3 regions of the Staphylococcus sp. 231237_7MaSpsaltlick genome follow, and region 3 is predicted to be linked to each of the others. Evidence: riboswitches for the same ligand, from Rfam matches in the RefSeq annotation. Region 3 holds a riboswitch; each other region holds the start of a gene.
The links. A riboswitch is a leader RNA that binds a small molecule or an ion and turns the genes downstream of it on or off. The one in region 3 is predicted to bind thiamine pyrophosphate.

Region 1 (4,671 bases), on a different contig from region 3:
TCGTATTCAGTAACGCCACCACTTTCTGATACGATTTGAAATCGAACAGCTTTAAATGATTTCATCGTTCTCACATCCATTTAATAAATTTAAATTCTACAATTATTTCATTTATACAATCATTATAACGTAATTTTAAATAGTAGAGGTGAATTTTGTAGAATTTAGTGTGAATTCACTTTTAAATTCTAGCATTAATGCATTTTGACCTGTAATTTGAAAATGATTAGTATAAAGTTATAAAGGAGGTGACATATGATTAACAACATTGTCATAGTAGGGAGATTAACCAAAGACCCTAAAATTTACGAAAAGGAGGGGAGTAAGTTAGCTACAATGTGTGTAGCAATAACAAGAAATTATAGAGATCAAGAACAAAACACCATCTGTGATTATTTATATTGTAAGGCTGTTGGTAAAATAGCTAATAATATCGAACTATATTTAAATAAAGGATCACTAGTGGGAATCACTGGTCGAATGCAATCAAGAAAATATGAAAAAGAAGGGCAGATGCATTTTGTATCAGAACTTTTTATTGAAACTATTAAATTTATGTCTCCAAGAAACAAAGATGAAGTTAATGAATTACGTGAAATATTCCCTATAGAGCAAGTTCATAATTCAAATAAAGAAATAACTTTACGAGATAATGATATATACGAAATTGTATAATACTCCCAATTTAAACCTACCTCAAAATTAACCCACCCAAATCTATATACATTAAATCCTACTATCAATTATACTTCTTCAGGCTATCCCTCTTAATGTAAGCGTCATAGAGGGGTAGCTTTTTAAATTTAAAAAGCTTTGAGAGAAGATGGAAAATTGTATAAAACATCTTGATTACACAGAATAATCAGATAAATTACAATATTATTACATATAGTATAACGAGGGTATATTCCAAAAAACTTTCACAGTAGTATTTAAACAGAAAAAAATTAATTTCAAAATATATTTATATGTAATTTAATCGTAAAGAAACTATAGATTTTTTCACTTCACTGTAACCTACAATGGTTTTATGAATGTTATAGTTGTACTTGCAAATTAATCATAAATAACTTATTTACCTTATAGGAGGACTTTTTTACAATGAAAAAAACAGTAATCGCATCAACTTTAGCAGTCGGACTTGGAGTAACAGGCTTTGCAGCAGGAAATTCTGCTGACGCTTCTGAACAAGGTGTCGACAAAGCTCAATTAGCGCAACAAGCACTAACTAATCCAGAATCATTAAATGAAGCACCAGTTCAAGAAGGTGCGTATGATATTAATTTCACATACAATAACAAAGACTTTAACTTTACTTCAGACGGTGAAAACTTCAGCTGGAACTACGGTGATGCTTCAGGTGAAGGGTCAAATACGTCAGTAGAGCAAACTACAAATAATAATGTACAAGAAGAGCAAGCTCAACCAACTCAAGCTGGATCAGAACAACCAGCACAAGAAGCTGCACCTCAACAAGAAACTACACAACAACCACAACAAGAAGCAACTTCACAATCTTCTGCTAGTTCAAACGAATCAAGCTCAAGTGAAGCTTCAGAAGGTTCATCAGGCGTGAATGCACACTTACAACAAATCGCACAACGTGAATCAGGTGGCGATATTCATGCTACAAACCCATCATCAGGTGCTTCAGGTAAATTCCAATTCTTACAAAGCACATGGGATTCAGTAGCACCATCTGAATATCAAGGTCAACCAGCTGCTAATGCACCAGAAGCAGTACAAGACGCTGCAGCTCAAAAATTATATGATGAAGTTGGCGCTTCACAATGGGTTACTGCATAATATAACAGTAATGAAATGAATTTTAATTTTTAGAAGTCCATGACATAAATAAATGTCGTGGGCTTTTTTATCGTTTAGATTATAAGCTGTTGTATTTTATAAAGTTAAAAATAATTGGATTTCCTGTAAGAAATGGATTAATTCAACGAGATTATTTTAGCGAAATAGACTTCAATGTTCACGGCTATATATAAACCATTTTATTGCAATAGCTAGCGTACTTTGATATGTTTTAAATAAATACAATATATAAAATCTACTAGGGGAGCCTTTAGGCTGAGATGATTTAAGTCAGACCCTTACAACCTGATTTGGTTAATACCAACGTAGGAAAGTAGTTTAATTATAGTTAAATTGCTATACCTTTCTATTAATTAACTACATTCCTAGTTGGAATGTAGTTTTTATTTATAGGAGGAAATCATTTGTTATTTTCAGAAGCGTTAAAAAAAGAGTCTCAACATATCATAGATGATATTTATAATGATCCATTTATTCAAGGGATGTTGCAAGGAGATTTACCCATTGATGCAACGAAATTTTACTTGCGTGCTGACGCATCATATCTAAAAGAATTTGCAAATATATATGCATTGCTTATTCCAAAAGTGAATAAACTAGAAGACGTGAAATTTTTAGTGGAACAAATTCAGTTTATTGTTGAAGGTGAAGTAGAAGCACATGAAATATTAGCTGAATATGTTGGAGAAAATTATGATAATATTGTAAGCGAAAAGGTATGGCCACCAAGTGGTGATCATTACATTAAACACATGTATTTTAATGCGTATGCAAAAGAAAATGCCGCATATACAATTGCTGCTATGGCACCTTGTCCATACGTCTATCAAGCGATTGCTCAACGTGCTTTACAGGATAAGCAATTAAATAGAAATTCAATATTAGCAAAATGGTTCGACTTTTATAGTACTGAAATGGATGAACTAGTCGATGTATTTGACAAATTCTTGAATAAACTAACTGAAGCATGTACTGTGGATGAAAAGCATGAAATAAAAATGTGCTTTTTACAGAGTACGATTCATGAACGTAATTTCTTTAATATGTCATATATAGAAGAAGACTGGTTATATGGAGGGGAATAAAATGAAAAAACCAAAAATCGCTTTAACTATCGCAGGTACTGACCCAACTGGCGGTGCGGGCGTTATGGCAGATTTAAAATCTTTTCATGCTTGCGGTGTGTACGGTATGGCCACTGTAACAAGTATTGTAGCCCAAAACACGAAAGGCGTTCAACATATCCATAACTTAGAAACACAATGGTTATCTGAACAACTTAGTAGTGTTTTTGATGATGAGTTACCACATGCAATTAAAACAGGGATGATTGCATCTAAAGATATGATGAAAGTCATCCAAGGGTATTTAGAAAAGTATCCTAATATACCATATGTTATAGATCCAGTTATGCTAGCAAAAAGTGGAGATTCATTGATGGATGACGATGCTAAAAAGGATTTGCAAAATATTTTATTACCTTTTGCTACAGTGGCAACACCTAATTTACCTGAAGCAGAAGAAATCACTGGATTGACCATAGAAGATGAAGCATCTATTTATAAAGCAGGTGAAATTTTTATAAATGAGATTGGTAGTAAAGGTGTTGTGATTAAAGGTGGACATGCTGAAGATTTAGATGTAGCTAAAGACTACTTATTTACCAAAGATAATGTTTATACTTTTGAGGATCCACGTTATGAAACGAAACATACACATGGTACAGGTTGTACATTTTCAGCAGTAATCACTGCCGAACTTGCGAAAGGTAAATCAATTTATGAAGCCGTGAAAAAAGCCAAAGCCTTTATTTCATTAAGTATCAAGTATACACCTGAAATCGGTCAGGGTAGAGGACCAGTAAACCATTTCGCATATATGAAGAAAGTAGGTTTAGATGATGAATAGCTTGAATTTATTAAGAGAAAACAATCCGTTAGTTATTTGTTATACGAATGATGTAGTGAAGAATTTTACAGCCAATGGCTTATTAAGCATAGGCGCAAGTCCAGCTATGAGTGAAGCACCAGAAGAAGCAGTTGATATGCTGACTTATGCGAATGCATTATTAATCAATATTGGTACACTGACGAAAGCTAGAGAAGCTGACATTTTAAAGATTGCTAAAACTGCAAACCAAATAGGGACACCCATTGTTTTTGACCCTGTAGCGGTAGGCGCGTCTCAATATAGAAAAGATTTTTGTGCGACTTTCTTAAAAGAAATTGATGTTGCCGTAATCAAAGGTAATGCGTCAGAAATTTTAGCGTTGATGGATACAGATACGAAAATGAAAGGAACAGATAGTGACCAAGACTTGGATGCGATTACTATTGCTAAAAATGCATATAATCTATTTAATACAGCGATAGCCATAACAGGTGAAGTGGATGTTGTAGTCCAAGACAATCAAATTTATAAATTATCTAACGGGTCACCATTACTTGCGAAAGTAACAGGCGCTGGTTGTTTACTAGGTGCAGTTATTGCTAGTTTTTTAAATAAAGATAACAAAGTGACTATAGAAATGTTGATAGAGGCTATATCAATTTATAATATAGCTTCAGAACAAGCAGAACAAAATTCAAAAAATAACGGACCCGGTTCATTTATGGTTGAGTTATTAAACGCACTTTATCATATTAAATATGATCACTATTTAAAAATGAGTAATAGGCAAGAGGTGTAACTATGTTTGATAAAGATAGTCTAAAAGTATATTTTATTTGTGGAACGCAAGATATACCTTCATCAAAATCAATAAAAGAAGTTGTGAAAATAGCATTAGATTCAGGAATAACTATGTTTCAATATAGAGAAAAGGGTGACGGCGCTTTAATTGGG
Region 2 (4,671 bases), 310 kb from region 3:
TATTTGTAGAAAATGCGACTTCTGTAATAAACATGTATTTCCTCCTAAAGTTAAATATTTATTAATGCTAGCACTTTTAAATTTTTTTCTCTAGTAATTTTAGTTGAATTTGATTTTTTATTTAAACGTGTTATAAATATGTCGTATAAAAAATTAAAACGTATAACATGCTATTTTTTATCAAAAAAACACTTTGAAAAGGGACGATGCGCGTGATTGATGCAGTATTAGGAATTGATATAGGCACTGGTTCTGTAAAGGCTATAGCTGTAAGTAGGCAAGGAAAGGTCATACAAACTGTGAGCGAACATTTAAAAATGATTCAACCTCAAGCTGGATATAATGAACAACGACCTGATGATTGGGTATGTGCGACGATTCAGTGTATTAAAAAAATACTACAAGATCCGGAAATGGCGAATGTTAAGGTACATGGCATATCATTATCTGGTCAAATGCACAGTCTTGTAATACTTGATCAACACAATCAACCTATTCGTAATGCAATCTTATGGAACGATACTAGAACGACTGAACAATGCGTAGAAATAAGGCAGGAATTGGGGGACTATGTGTTAGAAAATCCTGTTTTAGAAGGGTTTACGTTAACGAAATTATTATGGATTAAAGCAAATGAACCTGAAAACTGGGCGCAAATTGCTAAATTTTTATTACCCAAAGATTATGTTAGATATAAATTGACGGGCAATCTTCATATGGAGTATTCGGATGCATCGAGCACTTTGCTCTTAGATCCTGTGCTAGAAACGTGGTCGAAAGAATTGGCCGCGCACTTTACTGTAGATCACATACTTCCGAACCTGGTGGCATCAGAGGATTTTGTTGGCTATGTAACTCCAGAATTAGCTCGGAAATTAGGATTGAAAGAGGATGTAGCTGTCTTTGCTGGTGGAGGAGATAATGCTTGTGGTGCCTTAGGGGCAGGTGTTATCAAAGACGAACAAACGCTATGTAGTATTGGGACTTCTGGTGTTGTATTAAGTTGTGATAGTAATGCAAAGACCCATTATCGACATAATTTGCACTTTTTCAAACATGTTATCCCTAATCAATCCTATGTGATGGGTGTCACGCTTGCTGCGGGTGATAGTCTCAATTGGTTGCGTAGTAATATCTTGTCTGATGTATCATATGAGCAAATTTTTCAAGAGGCAAGCGCAGCGGATATAGGGAGTAATGGTTTGTTATTTACGCCTTATTTATCAGGTGAGCGGACACCTCATGGAGATTCGAGTATACGTGGTAGCTTTATCGGGCTAAGTGCATTGCACACTAGGGGGGATATGGCACGTGCAGTAATAGAGGGTATCACCTATTCCTTGTATGAGTCCATTTGTCTATTAAGAGCAAAGGGTAAGGCAATATCAGAGGTGGTGGCCATTGGTGGAGGCGCTAAAAATGATTTTTGGTTACAACTGCAAGCAGATATGTTTAATGCTGAGGTAAAGCGATTGAAATATGAGGAAGGGCCATGTATGGGGGCGGCCATACTCGCTATTAAAGGCCTAAATTGGTATAACAATTTAGATGCTATCATGGAGTCATTTATCTGTTTTGAGCAAGTATTCTATCCGAATCAGAACAACCACGAACAATATCAACAATACTTTGAGGTGTATAAAAAAATATATACACAAACGCGTGAATTGACTTCAAGTTTGTTGTCATTATCAAAAAAATAAAAATTTGTTGCTTGAAAATTAAATTTGAAAACTATAGCATAGAGTTAACTTATAATTTATCAAGTGAATTAAGTTGAACTTGAAAATAAATACATAATGAGTTAAGTTTAAATTAATTATATATGTCATTTACATGTGACGTATGCAAGTTTAAAATTTCATAGAAACCACTGGAAGTGCCTTTATTAAAGGCTGAGACCGATGTAGTGACATAGGGATTCCTTGAACCTGATCCAGTTTGTACTGGCGTAGGAAAGTGGCGTTATAAACAATTAGTATTCGTTCATTCAACGTTATTTTTCTACACAGAAAAATAACGTTTTTTTATTTATTAGAGGTGAAAGGCATGTTTGTAGCGATAACAGCAGATAAATATTTAGCAAGAAAGGATATAATGCATTATTTAGCTATTGAAGCACATATTGATTATTTGATTGTTAGAACTCCAATGTCATCAGACGAATTGGTTGATTGGATTAATATGTTGCTACAGTACCAATTTCCTAAAGAAAAAGTAATTATTCATGAAAATATAGATGTTTTAAATCGTTGTGCTTTAACCGCGATTCATTTTAAAGAACATAATAATCAAGATTTATTTTTTAAGCAGCGCTTTCCACATATTCAGGTGAGCAAGTCAACGCATCATAGTAGGATGGTTGCTGAGGCAGCGCAACGTGGTTTAGATTTTGTCTTGTTTAGTCATATTTTTGAAACGAAATCCAAGCCAGGCATAACACCACGGACAACTGACGAAATTAATGCGGCATTACAATATGATATTCCAGTGGTCGCGTTAGGTGGCATCAATCATCGAACAATTGCTCAGTTGCCAAATGGCTTTGATGGTATTGCGGGCATCTCACTTTTTGAAAAAGATAATGTTGCACATTTAGATCAATTGAAGGAGGTGTGGCATGCATATGTATGATGTCATCATTATTGGTTCGGGTGTTATGGGCATGTCGGTAGCGAGAGCATTGAGTGAACATTCGGTCCATGTAGCTATAATTGATCGAGATATACCTGGCATGCATGCCTCGTATAAGGCTGGTGGGATGTTAGGTGCACAAAATGAATTCACCCAAGAATCAGCGCTCTATCATATCGCCCGTAAATCACAACAAATGTTTCCAACACTAGCAAGTGAATTATTGGATGAAGTCGCTTTAGATATTGAATATTTAAACAGTGGCTTAATTAAAATAAACGCCTCGAAAGCTGATGCGCATGACATTCAAGTGCAGTATCAATTTTTAAAGCAATATAACGACCAGATTGAGTTACTAACGGATTCAAGATTAAGTGAATTGACCAACGATAAGGTTATGAACAATGGCAAACAAGCGATGTATATACCGGACGATCATCAAGTCAATGCTAATCGATATACGAAAGCACTGCTTGAGTCTATAAAAAGACGGAACGTGGAACGTTGTTATCATACGGAAGTGCATCATATTGAATCACTTAAACAAGGTTACAAAGTGAAGACACAGAATGGTTCGTTTTATGGGAAAAAGGTTATCGTCGCTGGTGGTGCATGGAGTGGTAGGTTAGTGTCACCCCACTTACAATCGCATAATGTTACAGGTGTCAAAGGTGAAGCGTTACTCGTAGAACACCCAACATTGAATTTGAATACAACGTTATTTATGACGAATGGTTGCTATATCATTCCAAAGTTACAACACCGTTACATGATTGGTGCTACAAGTTACTTTGATGATTACTCTGTCGGAGTGTCGTCGGTAGGAAGAGATTGGCTCTTACATCAAGCATCGACGATTGTACCTCAATTAAAAGATAGTCAGATGCTACATGAATGGTCCGGAATACGACCTTATAGTAAAGAAGAACGTCCAGTTATGGATGAGGTGGCGCAAGATTTGTTTGTTATCACAGGGCATTATCGCAATGGAATCTTATTATCGCCATATATTGGTGCTTTGATGTGTGAATGGTTATTAACTGGGCAACGTCCAGAAGATTTACAAGATTTTAGAATTGAGAGGAGTGTTGACAATGCAATGCATTATTAACGGTGACAGCTTTAAATTTAGCAAAGAGTTAAATATTCAAGAATTGATTCAAGAAATGGGATTAGATGAAAATCGAATCATCGTTGAACACAATGAAGAATTGATTCAACGACAACAGTTTCCTGTTCAAGTGGTAAGAGATCAAGATTGTTTAGAATTATTAGAGTTTGTAGGAGGCGGATAGGATGATTGAAATTGGTAAATTCAAATTAAATTCGAGACTATTATTAGGTACTGGCAAATTTGAGAATGAGGATATACAACAACAAGCGATACAAGCGTCAGAAACTGAGGTGTTAACATTTGCAGTACGTCGAATGAACCTTTATGACAAAGATTTACCTAACCCACTTGCTCAAGTAGATTTATCAAATTTTGTGACCTTCCCTAATACTGCAGGAGCAAAAACTGCACAAGAAGCGGTACGTATTGCTGAAATTGCGAATCATGCTGGTGTATGTGACATGATTAAAGTTGAGGTGATTGGAGATGATGAAACACTGTTACCTGATCCAATTGAGACTTATGAAGCTTGTAAAATATTATTGGAAAAAGGTTATACAGTATGCCCATATATTTCTAATGATGTCGTGTTAGCTAAACGATTAGAGGAATTAGGTGTCCATGCGATTATGCCGTTAGCTTCTCCAATAGGAACGGGTAGAGGCATTAACAACCCATTGAATTTAAGATATATAATAGAACGTACAAATGTACCGGTGATTGTAGATGCTGGAATTGGTTCTCCAAAAGATGCTTGTCATGCAATGGAACTAGGCGCTGATGCAATATTATTAAATACGGCGATATCAAGTGCAGAAGATCCAGTTAAAATGGCAGAAGCGATGAAGTTAGGTATCAATGCGGGTAGATTGAGCTTTGAAGCTGGAAGAATCCCAGTGAAATATACAGCACAAGCATCTAGT
Region 3 (4,671 bases):
TTTAAAAATTGTAATAGAACTTAAGCCTTCTAAAAATACTGAACCGGTTGTTTTAATTTCAAAAAGATCAAATGCAAGTAGCGTTAATGAGATAAGCGTCATGTATCCGAGCGTAATAATAAAGAGGTTAAACAAATCGACGAAAAATATTTTTCTCATAACAACCAGCCTCCTCTCTTACTTTTATATTGCCAACTAATCAATGATTTAAAGCTTGGTTTAATATAATTTACATAAAATTTACAATCAATAATTAGGTGGTACACAGAGTGGTTGTCGAACAAATATAATATTTATTGATAATAAATTAACTAAAATTACAAGATTCGTAAACAAATTTAATTCTAAATTGTTTTGAATGTGTGTTTATTGTGTAAAATAATAAGTAAGTTTCATTTTTATGGAGTTGCAGAGGAGGGAAAGTATGTATAAGGCTATTATTTTTGATGTGTATGGTACTTTGTTTGATATGGATTCATTAAAAAATGAAATGATTGAGTTTGATGAAGATACTGCAACAAAGATTACTAAGTTATGGCAAAAGACTCAATTAAGACATATGTTTATGAGGCAGGTTATGCAAAGATATATCCCTTTTGATGAATTGACGAAAGACTCACTACGACATACTTTAAATGTTTATGATATTCAATATAATAGAGAAGATATTAATAGATTGTTTGAAGCATTTTTTAATTTAAATTATTACAAGGAGATACCTAAATCATTAGCCAATTTAAGAGATAAAAATATTGATGTAGGTATACTATCAAATGGTAATGATAATATGTTAATGCCACTCATAGATAATTCAGAACTAGGTGGATATATCGACACACTTATTAGTGTTAATGAAATTAAACAATATAAACCGAGTGCTGCAAGTTATGCACTTGTATTAGAGTATTATCATATGAATAGAGAAGATATATTATTTGTCTCTTCAAACTCATGGGATATTACTGGTGCTAGTAACTTTGGATTTGATACAGCTTGGGTAAATCGAACAAATAAAAAGTTTGATGTAAACGGTCCAACACCATCGATAACGGTAAGTAATGTGAGCGAAATGGTGAAATGGCTAGAGTTAAATCATAAATAAAAAAGCAGTAAAATTCATGTTTAAGTCGACATGAATTTACTGCTTTTTTTATATTTAGCGAAGCTAAATATGCTTATAAAAATAAGGAGAACTTTAAAATTAAAAAAACTATATTCGCTACACAAATAATATATCATGAATAAATGATATTGTGACCTAACAGTTATGTCACATTTAGAATTTTACTATGGAATTTAGGCTTCCAATAATATAAAAAGATTGCAGTTATCTCTACAAAGATTATGAAAATTTTATTTAATTCAAACATACATAAGCATAAAATGGGTATGGTTAAGCAGTAATAAAATTCATGAATAATAAAATAGTTATTAAAATTATTGTTAAAAGATATTAATTAGGAGGGCATCATGGTTATTTCAAAAAGGTTCACAGCAATTGCATTACCTGTATTTTGCATTATTTTAGTACTCGCTTTATTTATTGATTTGCCAGTATCTAAACATTTTATGAATCAAAATTCAATCTTTGGGACAGTATTTCAAGATTTAGGTCTTTTTCCGCCAACTGTTATTTTGATTCTTTCAATGATTATTTTGAATTTTTATGTGTTTTCAAAGTTTGAAAGTAAATTGATTAAATATATCATTTTATTTTTATCTTTTATTTATACTTTGATAAAAACTAATACTTTGGTATCTGAAACATTTAAGTATATCTTTGCAACAATGGACAATATTGAACGACATAAGCCATTAGGTGTGGCTAGTAATGAAGGTGATACCAGCAATGCATTACCAATGGGGCTAAGTTTCTTAATCACATTCATTTTACTTATGTTAATTACATTATTTGTTACAAAATTTTGGTTACAACAAGTGACTCAAACAGAGATAGAAAGATTAGTTCGCGTTGCATTTGTTAGCTTTTTTGTATTATTAGTAGGATTAGAAACGATTGATAGTTTGAAGGAATTATGGGGGCGAGCAAGACCTTATGAAATTGGTCATGACGGCGCACATTTTACAAATTGGCTTACAATCAATGGTAATACTGGTCACAGTTCATTTCCATCTGGTCATACAACAGATGCGGCTTATTTAATGTTTTGGGCATTTTACTTTAAAACACGTGTAGCCCAAAAGCGTATGTTTATTATTGCATTTATGTTTACTATTATCATGTGTGTGAGTCGTTTGCGTATTGGTGCACATTTCTTAGGCGATGTAACTATGGCCTTTACATTAATTACTTTATTGATGATAGCAGCAGATTATATGATTTATAAATGGAATGCAAAACACTTACATTAAAATGGAACAGAACATTAATATAAGTACCTAGGATCCTGTTTGTTAAACAGAATCTTAGGTTTTTATTGTACTAGATTATGTTTATATTAATTTTCAAATTTATTTGTAATTATTTTTTATTAGTGTTAAGTTTAATTTAGAATTTAATAAGAATTGCTAGGGGTGCTTGTTAGCTGAAAGAGACATTAGTCTCAACCCTTTGAACCTGATCTGGTTAGTACCAGCGTAGGGAAGCAGAAAAGTACAGTATAAATGGAAAGTCTATAGAGTAGACTTTTATTTACTGTCGCTTCACTAAATATGTGATTTTCGACCAGGTCTCCTAGCAATAATAAAATGCTAAGGAGTTTTTTTATGAAACAAGAAAAAATAGAATTAAAAAAGCAATTTCCATCAAGTCAAAGGATTTGGGTGAGTGGAGAAGATCCAGATATTCAAGTTCCATTTAGAGAGATACAACTTTCCCCAACAGTAACAGAAGAAGGAACAACGGTTAACAAACCGGTGTTAGTCTATGACACTGCAGGACCATATCATGATACTAGTTATACAGTTGACGTGCAAAAAGGTATACCCAAATTAAGAACACCATGGATAGAAGATAGAAATGATACATTGGAATATGAAGGTAGGAAAATTGTCTCACTGGATAACGGATTTAAGTCTAATAATCATAAAAAATTTGTCGAGACACCATTTAAATATCAACCGAAAAAGGCAAAAACAGGACAAAATGTTACACAAATGCATTATGCGAAACAAGGTATTATCACGAAGGAAATGAAATTTGTAGCTAAGCGAGAAGATGTCTCACCTGAATATGTGCGTTCAGAAATTGCACGAGGACGTGCGATTATTCCTAATAATGTCAATCACCCTGAATCAGAACCAATGATTATAGGTAAAAACTTTCAAGTGAAAATAAATGCTAATATTGGTAATTCGGCAGTCAGTTCTTCTATAGAAGCTGAAATAGAAAAGTTGGTTTGGGGCATTCATTGGGGGGCTGATACGATTATGGATTTATCTACTGGTAAAAATATCCATGCTACGAGAGAATATCTATTGAGAAATTCCCCGGTTCCTGTTGGCACTGTGCCTATCTATCAAGCATTAGAAAAGGTAGATGGTTCTGCTAAGGACTTAACTTGGGAAATTTATCGCGATACTTTAATTGAACAAGCAGAACAAGGCGTTGACTACTTCACGATACACGCAGGCGTATTATTACGTTATGTCCCGACAACAGTGGATAGATTAACTGGTATTGTTTCAAGAGGTGGATCTATCATGGCACAATGGTGTTTAGCGCATCATGAAGAAAGCTTTTTATATACACATTTTGAAGAAATTTGTGAAATAATGAGCCGTTATGATATTGCAATTTCTCTTGGAGATGGATTAAGACCCGGATCAATATATGATGCAAATGATGAGAGCCAAATTCTGGAATTAAAGACATTAGGGGAATTAACTGCAATAGCTTGGGAATATGACGTACAAGTGATGATTGAAGGGCCAGGACATGTTCCGATGCATAAAATAAAGGAAAATCAAGACTTAGCTGATTTCCATTGTCAAGAAGCGCCTTTTTACACATTAGGTCCATTAACAACAGATATTGCACCAGCCTATGACCATATTACGTCTGCAATCGGGGCAGCCCAAATTGCTAGTTATGGTACAGCAATGCTTTGTTATGTTACTCCAAAAGAGCATCTGGGATTACCTAATAAAGACGATGTGAGAGAAGGTGTTGTCACGTATAAGATTGCAGCACATGCAGCTGACTTGGCAAAAGGTGTCAAAGGAGCACAACAAAGAGATGATGAAATTAGTAGAGCACGATTTGAATTTAGATGGTACGATCAATTTAATCTGTCGCTAGATCCTGATAAGGCACGTTCATATCATGATGAAACACTACCTGCTGAAGCAGCAAAGGTTGCCCATTTCTGCAGTATGTGTGGGCCTAAATTCTGTTCGATGCGTATCTCTCACGATTTAAGAAAGCACAATGATTTAAAAGAAGAAGGATTGAAACAAAAGTCTGAAGAATTTGTTTCAAAAGGTAGTAGGATTTACCGTTAGAGATAGAGTTTTGGGCGAAAATTCTCATTCTTAAAATAAGAGAACTATGCTATGAAGTGATGCTCCCTTTAAAGTAGTTACTGAAAAACGTAAACTTTGAAGGGAGCTTTTTATGACCAAAAGTAAATGAGTTTTACTAAATATAAACCACAGCGCATTATAAATTATATAATAATAGCGGTATAAAATATTGAGAAGTATTAGGTC

Region 1: linked by a shared signal. The riboswitch ahead of tenA (thiaminase II) and the one ahead of thiC (phosphomethylpyrimidine synthase ThiC) in region 3 are both predicted to bind thiamine pyrophosphate.
Region 2: linked by a shared signal. The riboswitch ahead of ACF91D_RS09235 (thiamine phosphate synthase) and the one ahead of thiC (phosphomethylpyrimidine synthase ThiC) in region 3 are both predicted to bind thiamine pyrophosphate.

The regions. Positions count from the first base shown of each region.
Region 1 is NZ_JBICNX010000016.1:22,564-27,234, reverse strand. Features, by position in the region: gene ACF91D_RS22295 (YwpF-like family protein) at 1-65, opposite strand, end outside; gene ACF91D_RS22290 (single-stranded DNA-binding protein) at 256-675, shown strand; gene ACF91D_RS22285 (transglycosylase family protein) at 1,102-1,806, shown strand; TPP riboswitch at 2,058-2,156, shown strand; gene tenA (thiaminase II) at 2,232-2,912, shown strand; gene thiD (bifunctional hydroxymethylpyrimidine kinase/phosphomethylpyrimidine kinase) at 2,914-3,735, shown strand; gene thiM (hydroxyethylthiazole kinase) at 3,728-4,516, shown strand; gene thiE (thiamine phosphate synthase) at 4,519-4,671, shown strand, end outside.
Region 2 is NZ_JBICNX010000004.1:146,821-151,491, forward strand. Features, by position in the region: gene ACF91D_RS09225 (antibiotic biosynthesis monooxygenase family protein) at 1-34, opposite strand, end outside; gene xylB (xylulokinase) at 213-1,703, shown strand; TPP riboswitch at 1,866-1,975, shown strand; gene ACF91D_RS09235 (thiamine phosphate synthase) at 2,050-2,634, shown strand; gene ACF91D_RS09240 (NAD(P)/FAD-dependent oxidoreductase) at 2,627-3,745, shown strand; gene thiS (sulfur carrier protein ThiS) at 3,729-3,929, shown strand; gene ACF91D_RS09250 (thiazole synthase) at 3,931-4,671, shown strand, end outside.
Region 3 is NZ_JBICNX010000004.1:455,388-460,058, forward strand. Features, by position in the region: gene ACF91D_RS10495 (hypothetical protein) at 1-159, opposite strand, end outside; gene ACF91D_RS10500 (haloacid dehalogenase type II) at 425-1,102, shown strand; gene ACF91D_RS10505 (phosphatase PAP2 family protein) at 1,471-2,373, shown strand; TPP riboswitch at 2,522-2,622, shown strand; gene thiC (phosphomethylpyrimidine synthase ThiC) at 2,728-4,464, shown strand.